Regions from separate parts of the Pseudoduganella sp. LjRoot289 genome, predicted to be linked through region 3. Evidence: predicted binding sites of a transcription regulator. Region 3 holds the regulator's gene; each other region holds the start of a gene.
What was found. The regulator sigma-54, encoded in region 3, starts transcription at its own class of promoters, with help from an activator protein. The targets are predictions, from matches to a motif close to TGGCANGNAANCTGCTTT.
Positions count from the first base shown of each region.

Region 1: the regulator sigma-54 is predicted to act here: its motif matches at 2,119-2,136, upstream of ACSQ8Y_RS25530 (PEP-CTERM sorting domain-containing protein).
Region 2: the regulator sigma-54 is predicted to act here: its motif matches at 1,975-1,992, upstream of ACSQ8Y_RS08365 (EDSAP-1 family PEP-CTERM protein).

Region 1 covers NZ_CAXUPN020000001.1:5,941,991-5,947,745, forward strand. The annotation lists gene ACSQ8Y_RS25515 (PEP-CTERM/exosortase system-associated acyltransferase) at 1-3, shown strand, start outside; gene ACSQ8Y_RS25520 (PEP-CTERM/exosortase system-associated acyltransferase) at 26-874, shown strand; gene ACSQ8Y_RS25525 (ThiF family adenylyltransferase) at 892-1,725, opposite strand; gene ACSQ8Y_RS25530 (PEP-CTERM sorting domain-containing protein) at 2,189-3,082, shown strand; gene ACSQ8Y_RS25535 (lytic transglycosylase domain-containing protein) at 3,155-4,111, opposite strand; gene ACSQ8Y_RS25540 (nucleotidyltransferase domain-containing protein) at 4,157-5,305, opposite strand; gene ACSQ8Y_RS25545 (HprK-related kinase A) at 5,302-5,755, opposite strand, start outside.
Region 2 covers NZ_CAXUPN020000001.1:1,944,958-1,950,712, reverse strand. The annotation lists gene ACSQ8Y_RS08375 (FAD-binding oxidoreductase) at 1-1,004, opposite strand, end outside; gene ACSQ8Y_RS08370 (N-acyl amino acid synthase FeeM domain-containing protein) at 1,007-1,753, opposite strand; gene ACSQ8Y_RS08365 (EDSAP-1 family PEP-CTERM protein) at 2,056-2,988, shown strand; gene ACSQ8Y_RS08360 (XrtA system polysaccharide chain length determinant) at 3,133-4,656, shown strand; gene ACSQ8Y_RS08355 (XrtA-associated tyrosine autokinase) at 4,677-5,459, shown strand; gene ACSQ8Y_RS08350 (glycosyltransferase) at 5,443-5,755, shown strand, end outside.
Region 3 covers NZ_CAXUPN020000001.1:6,263,885-6,269,639, reverse strand. The annotation lists gene ACSQ8Y_RS27005 (PAS domain S-box protein) at 1-1,320, opposite strand, end outside; gene ACSQ8Y_RS27000 (enoyl-CoA hydratase/isomerase family protein) at 1,522-2,601, opposite strand; gene hpf (ribosome hibernation-promoting factor, HPF/YfiA family) at 2,696-3,052, opposite strand; gene ACSQ8Y_RS26990 (RNA polymerase factor sigma-54) at 3,120-4,604, opposite strand; gene lptB (LPS export ABC transporter ATP-binding protein) at 4,611-5,372, opposite strand; gene lptA (lipopolysaccharide transport periplasmic protein LptA) at 5,375-5,755, opposite strand, start outside.

The sequences.
Region 1 (5,755 bases), 320 kb from region 3:
TAGCCCATGTAGGAGAATCCGCTGTATGGCTCATGTATTTGCAGGAACAGGCTACCGCAGCGTGCTTTCCCAGTCCGAGTACCAGGCGCCCCACGAGACCGTGGACCACGCCAACCGCAATATCTTCCGCTCCTACCGGGGCGACCAGCGCGGCAAGGTTCCCCACGACATATTCAGGCTGCGCTACGACGTGTACTGTGTCGAATGTGCTTTTTTGCCGCCCGGCGAACAGGCCGAAGGCATGGAGCTCGACGAGTATGAGCTCAATTCCGTGCACATCGCCGCCTACGCGATGGACGAAACGCTGATCGGCACGGTGCGCCTGGTGCAACCCGACGCCGAGCAGCCCTATCCCTTTGAGCGCCATTGCGCGCTGTTCGAGCATGTGGAACTGCCGCCGCGCGAACTGGCGTGCGAAATCTCGCGCCTGGTGGTGCGCAAGAGCCACCGCCGGCGCCGCGCCGACAGCCTGGACGGGGTGCCCGGCCTGCCGCCGCTGGCGCCAGAAGCCGAGCGCCGCCACGGCGAGCGCCGCGGCGCTTCGCCGATGCTGCTGTTCGGCATGTACCGCGAGATGTACCGCCACAGCCGCTACAGTGGCATCCGCTACTGGTACGCGGCGATGGAGCGTGCGCTGGCGGTCTCGCTCGAGCGGCTGGGCTTCGCTTTCCAGGCTATCGGACCGGCGGCCGATTATTACGGCGCAGTGGTGCCGTATATGCTCGATCTGCACCTGCTGGAAACCAAGCTGACGGCCGACAATCCGGCGCTGGCGGCCTGGATGATGGAGCGGCCGTACGCCCTGCTGCCGCCCCATTCCTGGCAGCGCAACCCGGCGCGCCACCATGCGCGCGCCATGCGTAAGAAGTCCTGAGACGGCCGTGCCCGTCTTCAGTCGGCGCTGATCTTGATTTTCTTCGTGGTGTGGTTGCGGAAGCTGTGCACCACGATATAGGGTGCGCTCGGCACGTCCAGTCCGGCCAGCATGTCGTGCATCATGGCCAGGCCCATCGACCCCACCGTGAAGCTGCCCACCGAGATCTGTGAGGCGGGGCAAGGACGGCCGTCCTCCATGATGGTCAGCGCCTTGCCCACCTGTTCCACCACCTGGGCATCCAGGTGCACGCCGATGCGCCCCATGATTTTCCCGAACACGTTCGAATAGCTGACGTCGCCTTCGGCGGTGGCGGCCGCCACGTCCTTGGCGATGATGTCGGCCAGCGATTCCGGTGCGTCGGGCGGGAAGTGCAGCACGCCGGCGCCGAAGCCGATCGACAGCGCCGTGAAGATGTGCTTGCCCATCGCCTTGGCCGTGCCGTGCAAGTGCAGGATGGCTTCCAGGTCGAGGAAGTCGATGGTGTCGAACACGATGTCGACCTTGCTCACCAGTTCGGCCACATTGCTCTTGTCCAGGTTGGCCTGGATGGTCTCCACCTGGGCGGTCGGGTTGATGCGCAGGATCTGCTTTTTCAGCGCCTCGACCTTGGAGCGGCCGATGTCCTCGAAATCGAAGAACTGGCGGTTCAGGTTGTGCATGTCGACCGTGTCGCCGTCGATCAGCACGAAATGCTGGAAGCCCATCCGGGTGGCCGCCACCGGCAGCGCGCTGCCCAGCCCGGCGCCAGCGATCAGCAGCCGCGTCTCCCGGATCTTGGCCTGGGTGGCCTTGTTTACATAGCCGTCATTGCGGGTGACGAAGCGGTCGTAGTCGAATTCGGTAGCCATGGCATTGAACCCCGTAGTGTGGAAGTCGGTGTGAAAGGGCGGTCGTGCGCGGCCGCCGGTTAATTACAGATTGGCAATATCATAGTAGCGCAAGGCGGGCCTTCTGCACAGCATGCGGGCTTGTCGGGTTTCTTTACAACGGCACGTCTGCGACGGCGGCGATTTCAATTGAAAATTGCTGAAATGCATTTCTTCATGGAATTAAATCAAGCGACGGCGTCGCGCCGCAGGGGTCTTGCTGTCGATACGATCCTGTGAGCAATAAACCTCGCGTCGGCTGTCGGAATTCTTTACATCTGTGTTCTTTCTTACAAATCTTTTTGGATGACAAAACATAGCGTCCACTAGCGTTCTCTAGTACGCATTACTGCGAGGCGCTGTTTTCACGAGGCCTGGCACAGCGATTGCTTTTATGGGGTATGACGCTAAGACTGACAGCGCCCTCAACAACTGGAGATCAAACATGAAACTCAAAAAATTGCTGGTAGCAACCTCCCTGGGTCTGGCAGCGTTCGGCGCATCCGCGACTGCGCTGGATTCCCTGACCGGCAAGCTGAACGTTAAGCTCGCCGGCCAGACCACGGAGACCCAGCTTATTTCCGACGGCACGGTCAATGTCGCCAACGAAACCACCTGGGGCGTCGGCGCGATCACATCGATCAGCTCGACCACCACAGGCATCTGGAACGCTGGCGCCAGCGATGGCTACTACCTGTACTACATGCTGTACGGTATTGCCGACTTGAGTTCGGTGCAAACCAGCGCGACCAGCTTCGACCTGTACAACATCGGCTCGACCTACGGCGCTGGCGACGGCAAGATCCACCTGGACGTATACCGCACGACAACCCAGATTGCCTCCATGGACCAGTCCTTCAACGCTGATCCGCACGGTCGCACCAGCTGGAATAGCTACAACCTGTTCGCGGGCCTGGAGAAATACCTGGCGATCGAATTCGTCACCGGCCCCGGCGCGGCCGACGTTGCTTCGACACCGGAAAACGAGGCGACTTCGACCCTGCATCAGCACGTTAGCGCCTTGTCGCTGACCACCGATATTTCCGGCAACGGCGACTTCGTGGGCGACGTGGTGGGCGGTACCGGCAAAACCGCTTGGGACACCGGCTTGGTCAGCGGCCATGACTTGGACGGCATCTTTACCCTGCGCAGCAACGGCGACTCGCATGGCACCGGCAATTGCACCGACGCGGAAGTAACCGGATCCGAGGCGACCTGCTTCGCCGGCTACATCAACGACCCTATCCGCGCCAACAAAATCCCTGAGCCTGGTACCATGGCTCTGTTCGGTCTGGGCCTGGCCGGTCTGGCCAGCATGCGCCGCCGCCGTCAATCTTAATACTTCGAGTATTGCGATCAGCCGCCTGGTGCGAACCAGGCGGTTTTTTTGCGTCTGCTTTTCGTAGCAGGGTCAGGGCTGGTTCAGCGCGCTGCCCGAGGTCAGGCCGCGCTGGTAGGGGTGGATGGCATGCTTGTACAGGCGCGCTACGCGCTTGACGTATTCCTGCGTCTCGGCATATGGCGGCACGCCCTTGTGCTGGTCGACCGCCTTCTCGCCCGCGTTGTAGGCGGCCGCCACCAGTTGCACGTCGCCGCGGAAATAGGCCAGCAGCCAGCGCAGGTAGGCCAGGCCGCCGCGGATGTTTTGTTCCGCATCGAATGCATCCTTGACGCGGAAGCGCTCGGCCGTCTCCGGGATCAGCTGCATCAGTCCCTGCGCGTTCTTGGGCGACAGCGCGCGCGTGTTGAAACCGGACTCGACCGAGATGATGGCCATGGCCAGGCGCGGGTCGATTTCGAACTGCGGTGCCAGTTGCTCGACCATGGCGCCGATCTGCTTGCTGCCGGGCTGCGGGTAGAGTACGCGCGGCTCGGGCGGCAGCAGCGCGAACGGGGTGTCCGGCAGCATGCAGGCTGGCAGCGGGGTGTTCGGCGCGGTGTTGGTGGCCTGCAGCATGGCCTGCGCCTGCGGGTGGCCTTGCGCGGCGGCCAGCGCGAACAGCTGGGCGGCGGCGCCGTCGTCGCGCGGGGTGCCGCGTCCATTGGCCAGCATCCAGCCCAGCGCATACTGTGCCTGGGTGTCGCCCAGGCGGGCGGCCCTGCAGTACAGGCCCAGCGCCTGCGGCAGGTCGCGCGGCAAGCCTTCGCCGTGTTCCAGCCGCACGGCGGCCGCGCGCAACTCGGCGGCAAGTGCGCCGGACGGCGCGGCCGCCACCGATCCCGTTGCGGTACCTGCCACGGCCCCAGCTGCCGTCTCCTCAGCCGTTCCGGCGTAAGCGGACTGCAACGCCAGTACCAGCGCGAGCGCCGCAGCGCTGCCTGCCGACGGCGCCAGCCTGGCCGTCTTTATGGTGAGGAATCGGGCCATGTGCGGCTCCGGTGATTGCCAACTTGAAACTTCATTGTAGTTCAGTCAGGGTGTTTTTTCTTCGGCTTCTGCGCTTTCCTTGGGCGGGAACAAAGCTTTGTGCAATAAATGGCGCGCCAGCAGCAAGGGCGGCATGCGCAGCCAGTTGGCGCGGATGTAGAGCAGAAAGCGCGCCGAGGGCGTGAGGGCGTCGCCGCAGCTGGCGTGCGCCGGCAGCAGGGCGCGCAGATACAGGCTGTCCATCAGGCGCAGCAGGAGGGCGCCGGGGCGGCCCGCCTGGCGCGCGGCGTCCGCCTCGGGCGGCAGCGGCGTGTGCAGCAGCAGCGCCGTGTAGCGCAGGGCATAGAACAGCGGGCGTTGCAGCTGCAATTGCGCCGCGCGCGCCGCCAGTGCCGGCCAGAAACCGGGCGCCCCGCCGAAGTGGCGCAGCAGGCCGTCCAGGTCGACCAGGTCGCGCAAGCCATGCTCGAGCTCGCCATCGAAGAACAGATGGGTGGCGCTGTGCAGCACCAGGTCGGGCGGCGCCAGCACCTGCAGGCCGGGCTGGCCGGGCACCGCTTGCGCGGCCGCGCGCAGCTGCACCGGGTCGGGGTGCACCGGCGCGGTGGTCGGCAGGATGGCGTGGTGCACATCGATCGCAGTGCGGCGTTTGACGTGCTCCATAGGCGGCAGCTCGTGCATCCACCGGCGGTAGTAGCGCTGGTCGTACGCGTCCAGGTGGGTGCTGGCCCAGCCGTGCAGCATCAGGGCCGACTCGGCGTCGTCCAGCTTTTCCTTCGGCACCAGGATGTCGATGTCGGAGAACAAACGGCCGCGCGCCGGCGGCAGGCCGGCCAGCGCGTAGGCCGCGCCCTTGAGCAGGATCAGCGGCGTGTCCAGCCCGGCCAGCGCCTGGCGTATCAGTTCCACTTCCCAGCGCACCGCCTGGCTGTGCCGCTCGGCCACCGTGCGCGACCATTCCAGGTGGCGCCGGGCGCGCGCCGGGATGGCGTCCAGCTCGCCGCGCTCTTGCAGCACGTAGTACAGGCGCGGCTGCAGATTGGCGGCCGCGCACTGGCGCAGCAGCAGATTCCACTCTGCTTCGCCGAGCCGGGTCAGCAGTTCGGGCTGGCGAAAGGCCAGCACGGCCAGCGGCGCCGTGCCGCCGGGGGCCGCGCCGCCGCTGCCGGCGGCGTTCGTCGCGATGGCGCTCATGGCTGCTCCGCCAGGCGCGCGAACAGCTCGACCGCTTCGTCCAGCCGGCTGTACACGAAGCTGTGGCAGTGCGCCGCGCCGACCGCGTCGGCCATGGCCTCGAAGCCGCGCGCGGCCAGCAGGCTGTAGTTGAAGGAATTCTCGGCCATGCGCAGATGGGTGCGTGCCTTGTCCAGCGCCGCCAGCTCGGTCTGCGCGCCGGCCTGGTAGCGCGGGAAGACGATCCAGCCGGGCGGCGCCGTCTCGGCGCTGCGCGCCACGCTGGCGGCCGGCGCCTTCAGGTGCGCTACCGTGCCTTTCACGGTGTCGGCCACGGACGGGCTGAACACCGGTTGGTCCAGGTAGGCCTGCATGATGGGAATGGAGGCGTTCTTCAGGCTGATGGGACGCGGCAGCGGCTGCAGGCGGCCGTCGGCCAGCTGGATCAGCGCCAGCTCGTCCGACAGCAGG
Region 2 (5,755 bases), 4.3 Mb from region 3:
GCCTGCCGCACCGCGCGCCGCGCGCATGCCACTTGGCAGGCGCTGCCGTAAAGGGCGCCCGACACCGTCCACGCGCCGACGCCGGCCTCGGCGCGCAGCGCTTGCCGCAGCGCGGCCGGCAGCGGCGCCGCCCCGCCCGCCCGCGCATGCGGATACGTGGTGCCGCCCGAGATCACGCGCAAGTCGTTGCCGATATGCAGGATGCTGCGCAACGTGCCGTCCAGCCGCAGCGGCCGCAAGGCGTCGACCACGGCGGCGATATCCTCGTGCCGCTCGACCATGCACAGGAAATGGTTGATCGCTTCGCTCTTCGGCATCAGCCACAGTCCGACGCTGGTGACGATGCCGAAATTGGACTGCGTGAACAGGCCATCGAGCCAGGGGCCCACGCCGTAGGGAAACACCCGCGCGTTGCGCGCATGCGCGAAGTGGCCGAAGCCGGTGTTCAGCACCGCGCCGTCGGCCAGCACGATCTCCATGCCGCACACGTTCTGGAAGCGGTTGCCGTAGGGGCTGTGGCCGAAGCCGCGCTCCAGGATGTTGCCCATCAGGCTGGTGTCCGGGCCGGCGCCGGTGCTGTCCATCCACAATGGCAAGTCCTCCGACAGCAGGTACTGCGACAGCTGCTGCTGCGTCACGCCGGGCTCGATCACCACATAGGCCAGCTTGGGATCCACTTCGCGGATGCGGTTCATACCGCTGAGGTCGACGATCACCTGCCCGTCGTAAGGCGCGCACGCGTCGCCATAGCCCCAGTTGCGTCCGGTGCTGATCGGGTACAGCGGCACGCGCTGCGCCGCGGCGATGCGGACCAGCCCTTCCACCTCGCCGCGGTGCTGCGGCCGCAGCACCGCCGCAGGCCGCGTGCTCCACGAGGAGGTGCTGCTGGCATAGGCCGCCAGCGTCGCGCTGTCGTCCAGCGCCCGCTGCGCGCCAAGCAGGGCGCGCCACTGGGCCAGCGCCACGGACAGCCCGGCCAGGCCGGCCGAGTCGGTGCCGGCCACGGCTAGTTCCGTCCCTGCACCAGGCGCGAGGTGATGCCGGGCTCGTCCCAAATGGGGAAGAAATAGGGGTAGAAGGAGCGTTCCGTGGTCTGCTGCTCCATCAGGCCGCCGAACTTGCGGATCTGCTCGCCCATGAAGTCCAGCTCCAGGCGCAGCAGCACGGCCGGCGCGCCCACCCTGCTGCAGTTGCGCTCGCCGCCGAAGTCCTTGAAGCCGAGCATGCGTTTGTAGAACATCACGTGGCGCGGATTGACTTCGATCACGTAGTCGGTGTAGCCGTGGATGTTGTGCGCGTAGATATAGGAGATGTGGATCAGGGCGGCGAACACGCGCTTGGACACGCCCTTGTCGATCGCCAGCCGGGACGGCTCGCACAGACGGCGCTGCTGGCCGCGCAGCAGGTCGAGCTTGTCGCGGAAGTTTTCATCGGCCGGCAGGCCGAGTTCGGGGTCGTCCAGGCACAACGACATGGTGCCCACGGTTTCGCCGCCGGTTTCCGCGTACAGCGTGATGCGGTTCAGCACATGGTGGGCGGAAGGATCGACATCATAGCCGCGCCAACCGTACATCTTCTTTAATAACAGGGTGGCGGCTTCGCGCCGGCCGCGTGAATTGGCCATGCGGATATGGAAGATCTGCTGGTCGATCTCGTGATCCAACGAGGGATCGGCCAGTCCTTCGCCGATGACCAGGTCGCTCAACCCGGTCGTCGCGTCAAAGGAAATGATGGTGTCGTCGTCTTGGTGCACGCTCGCACTCCTTTGTTTATCGTTTTCGCGGCCACCTCGCAACGGCGAGCTGGGCTCATCTGAATCAGACAGGCAGATCTGGAAGAAGTTCAACAAAACGCGAATTTTTTTGCTGGGGCCGTCAGACGGCAGTGTCGCTTTCCTTGCCAGCGCCCGGCCGGCGTCCGCACGAGGCCCCGGCAGCTACATGTAAACCGTTGATTATCAAGGGTTATTTCGCCTGGCACGGTTACTGCTCAATGAACATCAACGGCACCCACCCGCGCCGTCATCGTGGAGTCACTTAATAGGAGAAACACACCATGAACATCGTCAAAAGAGGTTTTCTGCAAACGACGCTGGCAGCCAGCCTGGCCCTGGCCGCCGTCGTCCCGGCCCATGCCAACACCTTCGCCTCGTCCATCCTCAACATCAGCAACTTCCGTCTGCTCGATTCGACCGGCACCGCCTTCAGCACCACCGATTTCTCGCGGCTGACCGGCACCAACGACGCGCACGCCACCGCGCAACTGAACGGCGTGTTCGCGAACGACGCCGATTCGCGCAGCATTCTCAATCCCGTGCCGCCTAATATGGCCCAGCAATGCGTGGGCACCTGCCCGCCGGTGCCGCCGGACACCTACACCCCGATCGCCGGCATCCCGCCCGTGCTCACCACCTACGGCCACGCCGACCAGCGCCTGACGGGCGCCTCCATCATCATCGGCGCCACGCCGGCCGGCGCCAACGCGTCGACCCGGGCCGACGCGTCGACCGCCGTCAATGCGGTCGCCTCGGGCAATTCGGACGTGGGCACCTCGACCACCTTCGCCTTCACGCTGGGTTCGGCCGACGCCATGACCATCGCCTTCGACGCCAATCCCTACACCCGCGCGCTGGTGACGCCGGGCTCGGGTCCGACCTCGAACGCCAACGCGCGCCTGTCCTGGTCGCTCAGGATCGTCGAAATCGCCACCGGCGCGAACGTGCTGACCTTCTCGCCCGACTACCTGAACGGCGACAGCAATGTCAGCGCCACCGACGGCGCGCCCAACGACCTGATCTACGCGCCGGGTTCTCAGTTCTTCACCGCCACCACGCCGCTGCTGGTGGCCGGCGTGGCCTACCAGCTCACCATCCAGCACAACTCGCTGGCCAACGCGCTGCAGCAGGAACTGCCCGAACCGGGCACGCTGGCCATCCTGGCAGCGGGCCTGCTGAGCATGTCGCTGCTGAGCCGCCGCCGTCAAAGCTAGGCCCGGTTCCTGATTCACCGCACCACCCCCGCAATACTTTGACGCGGCTCAAACCGAGGCCACATACGGTCTGAGCCGCGTCTAGCCCCTCCTATAATCGGAACACCAAGCAGCATCCGCCGCCGACCTTCAGGAGCCCGGGACATGGAAGACTTCATCAACCAGCTACTCACCAGCGTGCGCGGGATCTGGAAATACCGTTGGCCGGCCATAGGCATCGCCTGGCTGGTGGCGATGGGAGCGTGGATCAGGATCGCCTCGCTGCCGGACAACTTCCAGACCTCGGCCCGCGTCTTCGTCGACACGCAGACCATACTCAAGCCGCTGCTGTCGGGCATGACCAGCGTGCCCAACGTCGAGCAACAGGTCGCCATCATGAGCCGCACCCTGCTGAGCCGTCCGAATATCGAACGCGTGATCCGCATGGTGGACATGGACCTGAGCAGCAACACGGCGCGCGAGCACGAGCAGCAGGTCGAGGACTTGCTCAGCAAGATCAAGATCGCCAGCACCGGCAGCTACGACATCTACACCATCACTTACAGTAACAGCAATCCGCGCCTGGTGCGCGACGTGGTGCAGTCGCTGCTGACCATCTTCGTCGAGGGCAGCTTCAAGGGCAAGAAGGGCGAGTCGCAACAGGCGGTGCAGTTCATCGACGACCAGATCAAGACCTACGAGGACAGGCTGGCTGCCGCCGAGAACACCGTCAAGGAGTTCAAGATGGCGCACAACACGCTGCTGCCGCGCCAGGGCATAGACTACGGCGTGCAGGTGCTGATGTCGGCCGACGCGCTCAACACCGCCAAGCTCGAACTGATGGAGGCCGAACAGGTGCGCAACGCCATCAAGTCGCAGACCACCGGCGACGAGCCCATCCTCGGTGAGCTCAGCCCGGCGGCCATCGTCAATCCCGAAATCGACGAGCGCATCAGCGCGCTCAACAAGAACCTGGACACGCTGCGCCTGCAGTACACCGAGCTGCACCCCGACATCGTCTCCACCAAACGCCTGGTGCAGCAACTGGAGCAGCGCAAGGTGGAGGAAGAGAAGAGCCGGCCGGCCAACGCCGACCCCGGCAAGAACTACAGCCCCATGCTGCAGCAGCTCAAGGTGGCGCTGACCGAGGCCGACGCCAAAGTGGCCGCCGCCAAGGTGCGGGTGGTGGAGATGGGCGCGCGCCACGCGCGGCTGGAGGCGCAAAGCCAGGCGGTGCCGGAGGCCGAATCCCAGCTGGCCGCGCTCAACCGCGACTACCTGATCAACAAGGAAAATTACGAAAAACTGATCAGCCGGCGCGAAGTGGCCAAGCTGTCGGGCGACCTGAGCCAGACGACCGAAATGATGAGCTTCAAGATCATCGACCCGCCCACGGTGCCGATGCGGCCGGTCGGCCCGAACCGCGCCCTGCTCTACAGCGGCGCACTGCTGGGCGCGCTCATCGTGGGCACGGCGGCGGCGCTGCTGATCAGCCAGATCCGGCCCACTTTCCTGAGCCCGGCCGAACTGCGCACCATCACCGGCCTGCCGGTGCTGGGCACGGTGACCATGAACTGGACGCCGGCCCAGCAGACCAAGCGGCGGCGCGGCAAGGCCGGCTTCGGCGCCGCCCTCGCCTGCCTGCTGCTGTCCTATAGCGGCGTGATGGCCAGCACCCTGCTTCAATAACGCCGAGGACTTCCATGAACATGCCAGAGAATTTACCCGCCCAGCCCGCGCACATGGCCGCGCCCTCCCCCGCCGCGCGCGTGCAGCGCCACGTCGAACTGGACCTGGAGCGCATGGCGCAGCTGGGCATGGTGACGCACGAGGGCGGCCGCACGCCGGCCGCCGAGGACTTCCGCATCATCAAGCGGCCCTTGCTGCGCAATCTGCGCGGCGACAACGGCGTGACCATCCGCAACGGCAACCTGATCGTCGTCACCAGCGCGCTGCCCGGCGAGGGCAAGACCTATTGCGCCATCAACCTGGCCATGAGCATCGCCATGGAACGCGACATCACCGTGCTGCTGGTGGACGCCGACGTGGCGCGGCCGTCGGTGCTCAAGGTGCTGGGCCTGGGCGCCGAGGCCGGGCTGATGGACATCCTGCTGAACGACGAGCTGGAGCTGGCCGACGTGATCCTGAAAACCAATGTGCCCACGCTGAGCATCCTGCCGGCCGGGCGCAGCAACCGGCACGCCACCGAGCTGCTGGCCAGCCGCAGCATGAGCACGCTGCTCAGCGAGATCGCCAACCGCTACGCCGACCGCATCGTCATTTTCGACTCGCCGCCGCTGCTGATCACCACGGAGGCGAGCGTGCTGGCGTCGCAGATGGGCCAGGTGGTCATGGTGGTGGAAGCCGAGACCACCACACAGAACGCGGTGCGCGAAGCGCTGCGCCTGCTCGACTCGTGCAAGCACGTCAACCTCATCTACAACAAGATCAAGGCGTTCCCCGGCACCGAATATTATGGCTATTACGAATAAGGCCGCCGCCGTGTTGGCCGCCGCCGCCGCCGTTGCCAGCGCCGCGACCGCCCCCGCCGCGCCTGCGCCGCTGGTGCTGCACCTGGTCGACCGCCTGCCCGAGGACGGGCGCGAGGACAGCCTGTTCAAGCTGCTGCGCCAGATGCCGGCCGGCCGCTACCGCCATGTCGTGCTGACCCTGAACGGCGCCGCCGAATGCGAAGTGCGCCACAACGGCGCCACGGTGCAGGTGATGAGCTTGAGCGCGGGCGGCGGCCTGGGCTGGACCGGCTGCGTGCGCCTGTACGGCCTGCTGC
Region 3 (5,755 bases):
GCCGCGCAAGCGCTCCTCGGTGGTGGAGAAGAAGGTGAGATAAGCCTGGTTGACGCGCAGGTAGCGGCCGTCGGCATCCTTCAGGCTGACCGGCAGCGGGATGGAATCGAACAAGGCGTCGACGAAACTGAGGTTTTCCTGGATTTGCTCGGCCGCCCGGCGCCGCTCCGAGACATCGTGCAGCGTGCCGCTCAAGCCGTTCGGCTGGCCGTCCTCGCCCAGTTCGGCGCGCACGTGGACCCCGAGCCAGCATAAGCCGCCGTCGCGCGTGCGGCAGCGCAGCTCGCGCTTCAGCGGCACCGCCCGGCCGCCCAGCAGCTGGGCCAACTGCAGGCGCGCCGGCGCCAGGTCGTCGGGGTGGATGAACTCGACGCAAGCATGGCCCAGCGTCTCGTCCACCGTGTAGCCGGTGATGTCGGTCCAGGCCGGATTGACGAAGGTCATGCAGCCGCGCGCGTCGGTCCGGAACACCGCCTCGCGCAGGCTGTTGACCAGCGTGCGGTACTGCCTTTCGCTGGTGGCGACGATCTCGGACAGGAATTTGTTTTCGGTGATGTCGGTCTCGATCGACACGTATTGATAGGGGCGGCCGTCGCCGTCCAGGAAAGGCACCATGGTGGCGTACACGCTGTACGGGCGGCCGCCCTTGGCCCGGTTGTGCACCTCCCCGTGCCAGGCCTGCCCGCTTTCCACCGTCTTCCACACCTGCTCGAAATAGCTGGCGTCATGCTGGCCGGAATCGAGCACCGCATAGCCGCAGCCCAGCAGTTCCTCGCGCGCGTAGCCGGTGACCAGGCAAAACTTCTCGTTGACGTAGATGATGCGGCGGCTGGTGTCGACGATGCTGACGATGGCATGCTGGTCCAGCGCGAAACGCTGGTTGATCAATTCGATCCGGCCGGCCTGCTGGCGCCGCACCAGATCGGGCAGCAGGGCCGACAGCCCCTCCAGATCCTCCTCGGGGGGCAGCGCGCGGGCGCCGTCCTCATGGCGCAGCAGTTCAGCCATGGCCAGCCGCACCGAATGCAAGGTCCGGTTGCGGCTGCCGAGTTCGTCCCGCAGGCGGGCATTGGCCTGGGTCAGCTCGCCCGAGCGCAGTTCCAGCACGTGCGCGCGCAGCGCGACGTCGTGCTCGTAGCGCACGAAATTGCGGTCGATCTGTTCGACCAGTTGTTCCAGGCCGCCCAGCAGGGCCGCCACCGGCGGCGGCATGCCGGGCAGCGCGCCCGCCGCCGGCAGCGCGTCCAGCAAGGCGCGCCAAGCCTCGGGGCTGTCGATCCCGCAAAAACGGCGCAACTGGCGCGCCAGGGTGCGGTGCATGTCAGCCTTCCATCGTGCGGCCCGGCCGCACTGCGCGTTTGTCTATCCTGCTCACCAAACCATCCCCTTCGGCCGCGGCTGTCGATGGCGCGGCGCGCCATCGGCCGGCCCATGCAGACGATAGCAAAGGCGCGGCCGCGCCAACATAGGGAAAGGTTGATTCGGGGGTAGGGATAAGCGCGGGCCGGCGCCGGGCGGCGGCTAGGCCAGGTGGCGCAGCGGGTGCGCGTGCGCCGGCCACGGCGGCGCGAAGAAGCCGGCCACCAGCGCCGGCGTCACCTCCTCCAGCGTCGCCGGCGACCACTGCGGCGCGTTGTCCTTGTCGACCACCAGCGCGCGCACGCCTTCGAGCACTTCGCCGTGCTCGAAATTGCGACGCACCACGTTGCGCTCCATGCGCAGGCAGTCCGCCACGCCGAGCGAGGCGCCGCGGTTCAACAGTTCCAAGGTCACGCACATCATCAGCGGCGACCGGGTCCGCATCGCTGCCAGCGCCTTCTGCGCGAACGCGCCCTCGTCCCCGGCCAGCGAGGCCATGATGGCCGCCACGCTGTCGGCTGCGAAGTGGCGCTCGATGGCGGCACGCTCGCCTTCCAGCACGCCGGCGCCGGCGTCAAAGCCCGCAGCGTAGGCCTGCACGGCCTCGCGCAATTCCGCGCCCGGCACGACTTCCAGCAAGTCGCCCAGCGCCTGCCATTCGGCTTCCGGCACGTAATGATCGGCCAGTCCCACGTACAGCGCGTCCGGCGCGCCCACGGTCAGCCCGGTCAGGCCCAGGTAGCGGCCCAGGCGGCCCGGCGCGTGCGACAGGAAATGGCTGCCGCCGACGTCGGGGAACAGGCCGATGTTCACCTCGGGCATCGCCATCTTCGTCCGCCCGCTGACGACGCGCACGCCGCAGTCCGGTCCGCCCTGCGCGATGCCCATGCCGCCGCCCATCACCACGCCGTCCATTAACGCGATATACGGTTTAGGGTAATAGTGGATCAGGTGGTTGAGCGCGTATTCCTCGGTGAAGAAATCCTCCAGCAGCGCGCTGCCGCCCTGCGGCGTGGCGCGGCCCACGTCGTGGAAGAAGCGGATGTCGCCGCCCGCGCACAAGGCCTTCTCGCTGCTGCTGCGTATCACCACGGCGGCCACGGCGCTGTCGTCGCGCCAGGCCAGCAAGGCGGAGGTCAGGGCGCGCACCATGTCCAGCGACAGGGAGTTCAGGGCCTTCGGGCGGTCGAGCGTGATGAAGCCGGTGCCGTTGGAAACTTGCGTGAGGACGTGTCCGCTCATGGGTTTAAATCAGCTAAATCAACAATACCGTATTCTAGATCGATGGCCGCAAAAAAGGGCGCCAGATGCGCCCTTTGTTGGAGTGCCGGGGACCCTACAGGGTGGCGGCGGGTTCGTAAGTGTCGGGGAGGTGTTTGATGGCGTCGTGGCCGTGCTCCTGCACTTTCGATTTGTATTTCATGACTTGGCGGTCCAGTTTGTCGATCAGCGTATCGATGGCAGCATACAGGTCTTGCGACAGGCTTTCCACGTACACGGTCTTGCCGGACATGCGCAGATTGATTTCGGCCTTTTGCCTTTTGTCTTTCTCGGTGAGGTTATCTACGGTCAGGATGACAGCAATATCAATAACTTGATCGAAATGGCGTTTGATCCTCTCCAGCTTGCTCTGCACGTATTCACGGATGGCTGGCGTCACTTCGAGATGATGTCCACTGATGGTGAGATTCATACACACTCCTAAAGAAGAGGGCTCATACGCTGTCGTCTTGTTGGCGCGTAGGGGAACCCAAGTAAAACTACAAAGCTTTACGCAGACTAACCGGTGGGATTTTCAGAGCTTCGCGATACTTGGCAACAGTCCGTCGCGCAATTACCATGCCTTGTTCCCCCAGCATGTCCGCAATCTTACTGTCGGATAATGGATTTTTCGGGTCTTCAGCTCCTGTCAATTGCACTATCAGCGCCCGTATCGCCGTCGAGGATGCTTCTCCTCCTGCTTCGGTGGCGACGTGGCTGCCAAAGAAATATTTCAACTCAAACATGCCATGCGGAGTCAGCATGTATTTCTGAGTTGTTACCCGAGAAATAGTGCTCTCGTGTAGTCCCAGTGTATCAGCAATTTCACGCAACACAAGGGGTCTCATGGCAACCGCGCCATGGCTGAAAAAGTTCTTTTGTCTTTCTACTATCGCCTGCGCGACGCGCAGGATGGTGTCGAAACGCTGGCGCATATTCTTGATCAGCCACTTCGCTTCCTGCAGCTGCGCGCCCATGGCGGACTCGCCCTTGCCCTGCTTGAGCATGTTGGCATACAGCGCGTTTACGCGCAGGCGCGGCATCACGTCGTTGTTCAAGGAGACCTGCCAGCCATTGCGCGCCTTCTTCACGATCACGTCCGGCACCACGTAGTCGGACACGTCGGAGGCGAACTCCGCGCCCGGGTGCGGATTGCACAGCCGTATCACCGTTTGCGCTTCGCGCAAGTCCTCGTCGTCGCAGTCGAGGGCTTTTTTGAGCTTGTTGAATTCGCGCTGCGCGAACCAGGCCAGGTGCTTTTCGACGATGGTGACGGCCATGCGGCGCGTCACCAGGGGCACGCCCGGCATGCGCCGGATCTGCAGCGACAGGCACTCGGACGCGCTGCGCGCGCCGACGCCGATCGGGTCGAACGATTGCAGCAGGGTCAGCGCCGTCTGCAGCTCGTCGAGCTCGACATCGGCCTCTTCCGGCAGGCGGGCGTGGATGTCCTCCAGGCTCTCTTCCAGGTAGCCGTTCTCGTCCAGCGCGTCGATGATCAGCTCCATCAGCACGCGGTCGCGCGGCTGCTGCACCGTCACGCGCATCTGTTCCATCAGGTGCTCGCGCAAGGTGCAGTGGCTGGCCTCGAGCTGCGGGCGCGAGTCCTCGTCGTCGGGCGCCTTGCTGCGGCCGGCGTCGCTCCAGTCGCTGTCGGCCTCGGCGTTGCTGGCGCTGTCGCCGTCGCCGCTCTCGAACGCTTCGGCTTCCTGCGCGGGCGCGCTGTCCTGCGCCGGCGCGCCGACGTCGGCCGGCGACGCTTCGGCGCCGCTGGACTGGGTCTGGTTGATGGCGCCGTCGCCAAGCAGGCGCAGCGAGCGGTCGAGCGGATCGTCCAGCCGTTCCAGCAGGGGATTGTCGCCCAGCAGCTGCTCCAGTTCCTGGTGCAGCTCCAGCGTGGACAACTGCAGCAAGCGGATCGATTGCTGCAGCTGCGGCGTGAGCGCCAGATGCTGCGAGGTGCGGAGTTGCAGAGACTGTTTCATGGGTGCTTACATGCGGAAGTGTTCGCCGAGGTAGACGCGCCGCACCGATTCGTCGGCGATGATGTCGTCCGGCCGGCCGGACGCGAGCACGCTACCCTGGTTGATGATATAGGCGCGGTCGCAGATGCCCAGCGTTTCGCGCACGTTGTGGTCGGTGATCAGCACGCCGATGCCGCGCTCCTTGAGGAAGCGCACGATGCGCTGGATCTCGATCACGGCGATCGGGTCGACGCCGGCGAAGGGTTCGTCGAGCAGCACGAAGCGCGGATTGGTGGCCAGCGCGCGCGCGATCTCGACGCGGCGGCGCTCGCCGCCGGACAGCGACAGCGCCGCGTTCTCGCGCAGCTTCTCGATCTGCAGGTCGGCCAGCAGGCGGTCCAGGCGCTCGTCGATCTGCGCCTTGCTCAGCCGCTTGCCGTCCACCTTCTGGATCTCCAGCACGGCGCGGATGTTCTCCTCCACCGTCAGCTTGCGGAACACGGACGCTTCCTGCGGCAGGTAGGACAGGCCCAGCGTGGCGCGCTGGTGGATCGGCATGCTCGACACGTCCACGCCGGCGATGTCGATGCTGCCCGCGTCGGACGGCACCAGGCCGACGATCATGTAGAAGGAGGTGGTCTTGCCGGCGCCGTTGGGGCCGAGCAGGCCGACCACCTCGCCGCACTCGACCTGCAGCGAGACGTCGTGCACCACCTGGCGCTTGCCGTAGGTCTTCTGCAGGCCGCGCACGACCAGGGTGCTGTTGCAGCTTGGAGTGTGTTCCGCCATCGTCATTTCCCCGCCGCAGGCTGCACCGGCGCCGGTGCGGGCGCAGTTGCCGGCGCGGACGGCTTGGCAGGCTTGTTCGACGGCTGGATCACCATGGTGCCGCGGCCGGCGCCCGGCTTGCTGCCGCCGTCGGCGCTGTTGCGCACGCTGAAGAATTCGCGCCGGCTGTCGTAGGAAATGAACTCGCCCTCGACCTCGTCGCTCGGCTTGTTGCCTTCCAGGCGGCGCACCTTGGCGCGCGAGAACAGCTTGACCAGTTCGGCCTTGCCGTCGTACTCGATGCGTTCGGCTTCGCCTTCGACCCACTGCTCGCCCTCGCCGTCGCGCTTCTGGCGGAAGGTGGCGGGCTTGCCGCCCACGCTGGTCAAGGTCACGTACTGGTA